Regions from separate parts of the Sphingobacterium zeae genome, predicted to be linked through region 1. Evidence: riboswitches for the same ligand, from Rfam matches in the RefSeq annotation. Region 1 holds a riboswitch; the other holds the start of a gene.

Region 1 (2,206 bases):
TTCTTCTGCGATTGCTTTATCGTATTCTGCCTGCGTAATAGCACCCTTTTTCAGGTCTGCTCTCCATTTACGAACATCTTTCGTTTGTGGAAATGAACCGATAGTGGTGGTCGGGAATGCCGGCAAGTTGAACTTCGCTTGTTGCGCCGCTTTACGGTCTGCAAATGCTGAAGAGCGTTTTGCATCCTCATCAGTGATATTGCTTGTACGTGTTTTAACTTCAGGTTTGTGAATTAATGGAGAAGTGCGACGGCTTTCAGCAGCAGCTTTGTTCGCTTTAAAACGTTTCGCTGTTTCCGCATCAACTTCGCCTTCTGCCAATACAGCTAAGTCTTTTACCTCAGCTAATTTTTGTTTAGCAAATGCTAACCAATTCTTTACTTCAGCAGGTAATGATTGTTCATTATGCTCATTATCTAGGTCAAAAGGAACATGCAACAATGATGAAGATGGAGCCACCCAAACACGGTCTTTTCCTAATGCATCAACAGCCTGTTTGATTTTAACCAATGATTTTTCGTAATCATTTTTCCAGATGTTACGGCCTTCAACAATACCTAAAGATAATGTTAATGAAGCTGGAACTTTAGCCAATACCGTATCCAATTGGTTTTCACCGCGTACCAGATCCAAATGTAAAGCATGGATAGGTAAGTTAACTGCGATATCTTCGTTGTCTTTTAAAGCTTCGAAGTAAGTCGTTGCGATTAATTTGATATTTTTTGCTGCTGCAGCTAATTTTTCGAAAGTAGGTTGATATAAAGCTTTTACTTTAGCATCTAGATCCAATGCTAAGAAAGGCTCATCAATCTGGACATACTGTGCACCAGCATCAGCTAGTTTAGCCAATATTTGCTCGTATACAGGCACAAGTTTATCCAATAAATCGATACGGTCGAAGCCAGCTTCTTTTTCTTTACCGATCAATAGGTAAGTGATCGGACCAAGCAAAACTGGTTTAGTGTCAATGCCCAATGATTTTGCTTCATTGTATTCGTTTAAGAATTTTTCAGAAGTCAATTTAAATTCTTGATCTTTTGTAAATTCTGGTACCATGTAGTGGTAGTTGGTATCTAACCACTTGGTCATTTCCATTGCAGTCACGTCGATTCCTTCCTGCTGGAAACCACGAGCCATAGCGAAATATAGATCTAAACTGTAATTGTTGTCTACTTTATTCAATAAGGAATGGTAACGGGCAGGAATTGCACCAACCGTAAGGGTTAAATCCAATACTTGATCGTAAAAGGAGAAATCATTGGAAGGGATCAAATCTATTCCAGCATCTTTTTGTGTTTTCCAATTGCCTTCACGTATTTTTTTTGCGGTATCCAATAATTCCTCAACAGAAGATTTTTTAGCCCAATAGGCCTCATTGGCTTTTTTCAATTCGCGGAACGCGCCCACACGAGGGTAACCTAAATTGTTAGTCAATAACATAATGAATGTTTTTAATATTTTTTTTCAACTATATTTCTTGCTAGAGAGAGAAGGACACACTAGAATTTGGTGACTTCGGCTTATCATTCCCATATACAATGGGTAGAATTTAGCACCTTGTCAAGGGACAGGTTGCTAAGGCTTCATCGGGTCTATTCCCTCTGCCTTTCTCTATAAGCGATGCTAAGGTACGTAATTATTTTAAAAATGCAAATTTTTTATGAAAGTATACCTATTTTTTATATTCTACTAAGAACGAGATGCTTTTTTTCTCTTCTTCTCATCGAATTACTATTTTATTTCATAATTCATTGCGTGACAGATAAAAAATGGGAATGATCGATTGACTCATTCCCTGTGTTTTTAGCTTACCAAAAGTTTGTAACCTTTGCCATGTACATTTACAATCTCAACTTTACTATCCTCTTTCAGGTATTTTCGAAGTTTACTGAGAAAGACATCCATACTTCTACCAGTAAAATAGTTGTCATCATGCCATATCTTTAATAAGGCCTCCTCTCTTGTCAATACATCATTTTTCTTTAGGCAGAGCAGGCGTAATAGTTCAGCTTCTTTAGTCGATAGTTTCTGCATCTGCCCTTTATAGGAAATCTGCTGACTTGTGTAATCAAAGAAATAATCGCCAATTTCAAATTTGTCTGCAACTACCTCTTCTTCTTTATCCCGAACACTGCGTTTTAGCAGGGCATTGATGCGAAGTAACAATTCCTCAACCCGAAACGGCTTGGTAATATAATCATCTCCT
Region 2 (2,206 bases), 2.8 Mb from region 1:
GCAGACTCCATCTCCATAATCCACTTTTCCGCTTTGCACTCCGGATGGCCGTTCTATTCGGAACGGGTGCATTGATAGGTATTTCTTTCTTGGATTTTAAATATACCTATTGGATCTTACTCACTATTGCCATTGTTGCAAGACCCGCATTTTCAATGACCAAAACACGCAATATAGAACGCATACTAGGTACATTTTCGGGAATTGCCGTCGGAATACTCTGTTTGGTCTCCATTGATTTTCTGCCCGCTCTTCTTCTAATTGCCGCTACTGGACTATTTGGATTCTTCTTGTTCAACCGATCAAACTATATGGTCAGTGTGATCTTTATTACGCTGGGCATAGTCATTGCATTAAACTTATTTGAAGGAAATATTAATATCATTTTGGGCAGTAGAATAATTTTTACTTTAGTAGGTGCGCTGCTGGCAATAGCGGGTTATTTCTTGATACCAGTGCGCCAAAGCACGAGTATGGTCCACTTAGCAAAAGAGGTCGCATTATATAACCACCATTATTTTCAAATTATCAACAAACGCCTTTCCGACGATCTGCAAAGTTCTTTCGACATTCGGCTCGCTCGAAAAAAGGCACAGACAGCCATGGCTCTCTTTTCCGAAGCAATCAATCAAATGAAAAAAGAACCTGAGCACAAATGGGTCGACTGGTCTCATATCCATCATTTTCAAGCACTCTCCTATCGCATCAATTCACATTTGGTTGGTCTCTCCATATCCTTAGGTCGAGAGGCGAATCACGAAATACAGCAGGGTATCCACGGTAGGATTGATGCTTTGAAACCTCTTTTAACCGATTTAGATCAGCTTGCTGAAAATATCAACTTTACTAAAACATAAGGCCAAACGATGCATTTATGTATCGCTATTGGATAACGAATATGCGATTACAGCTAAGGAGGCAGTTCTCTTTTAACTAAAAAAAACGTATTTCTTTTGCATTGATAAAAAAGAAGTTTATATTTGTGTCGTCTTCGAAAGAAGATTTCTAATCAACACCTTCCTTAATCAGTAGGTCTTGATTTATAAAGAAGTGGCGAGAGACTGGCTCAATGACCCACTGGCAACCTTCAATTTGCTTGAAAAGGTGCCAATTCCTGTCCAAAATAATATCGTTTTGGAGCATATAAATGATATAAGACAATGCTTATTAAATTACTGAAATCCATTAAAAATTCAGGTTCAATAGAACTGAACCTTGCGAACAGCAAAAGTGTACTACATCGTAAAAAAGTATCGATGCGAATGCGTATGCATACACACTTCCCTGCTTGTTAAAAATCATTTCCTTTTTCCTTGGATAACGATTTGACAGACCTTCGAAGTAGGTGTGTATGCTTCTCTTTTACCTTTACAAATTCTTTTTTGAAACCTTAAAATCTGATATATTATGTCTTCTAACAAAAATTTAAAATTCGAAACACTACAGGTTCATGCTGGCCAGGTCGCTGATCCTACCACAGGATCCAGAGCAGTTCCTATATATCAAACAACATCTTTTGTATTTGAAAATGCAGAACATGGAGCCAATCTATTCGCGTTAAAGCAGTTTGGAAACATTTATACCCGGATCATGAATCCAACTACGGATGTATTTGAACAACGGATTGCAGCTTTAGAAGGTGGCATTTCAGCAGTCGCAGTTGCATCTGGTCAGGCAGCGCAGTTTATTGCATTAAATAATATTCTTGAAAACGGCGACAATTTTGTTGCAGGGTCCAACTTATATGGAGGCACATTCAATCAATTCAAAGTTTCATTCAAACGGCTAGGTATTGAAGCTCGTTTTGCAACCGATGCTGAAGCTGATAAAATAGAAGCGCTCATTGATGATAAAACTAAGGCTATCTATGTCGAAACAATCGGAAACCCGAGTTTCAATATTCCTGATTTTGAAAAAATCGCCGCTGTAGCGAAGAAATACGATTTGCCATTAATTGTTGACAACACATTTGGAGCTGGGGGTTATTTATTTAAACCATTAGAGCATGGGGCAAACGTAGTCGTTGAATCGGCAACGAAATGGATTGGGGGGCATGGAACCAGCATTGGTGGCGTCATCGTTGATGGGGGTAACTATAACTGGGGGAATGGGAAGTATCCACAATTTTCTGAACCATCCGAGGGTTATCATGGATTGGTGTTTTCAGATGTTTTTGGTGAAAATGGCCCATTTGGCAATATACAAT

What was found. Region 1 has a riboswitch for S-adenosylmethionine ahead of metE (5-methyltetrahydropteroyltriglutamate--homocysteine S-methyltransferase). Riboswitches for the same ligand answer to the same signal wherever they lie in the genome.
Region 2: linked by a shared signal. The riboswitch ahead of QE382_RS10500 (O-acetylhomoserine aminocarboxypropyltransferase/cysteine synthase family protein) and the one ahead of metE (5-methyltetrahydropteroyltriglutamate--homocysteine S-methyltransferase) in region 1 are both predicted to bind S-adenosylmethionine.

What each region holds. Positions count from the first base shown of each region.
Region 1 is NZ_JAUTBA010000001.1:5,342,349-5,344,554, reverse strand. It holds gene metE (5-methyltetrahydropteroyltriglutamate--homocysteine S-methyltransferase) at 1-1,440, opposite strand, end outside; SAM riboswitch class I at 1,518-1,620, opposite strand; gene QE382_RS22520 (response regulator transcription factor) at 1,804-2,206, opposite strand, start outside.
Region 2 is NZ_JAUTBA010000001.1:2,528,935-2,531,140, reverse strand. It holds gene QE382_RS10505 (FUSC family protein) at 1-857, shown strand, start outside; SAM riboswitch class I at 1,038-1,150, shown strand; gene QE382_RS10500 (O-acetylhomoserine aminocarboxypropyltransferase/cysteine synthase family protein) at 1,408-2,206, shown strand, end outside.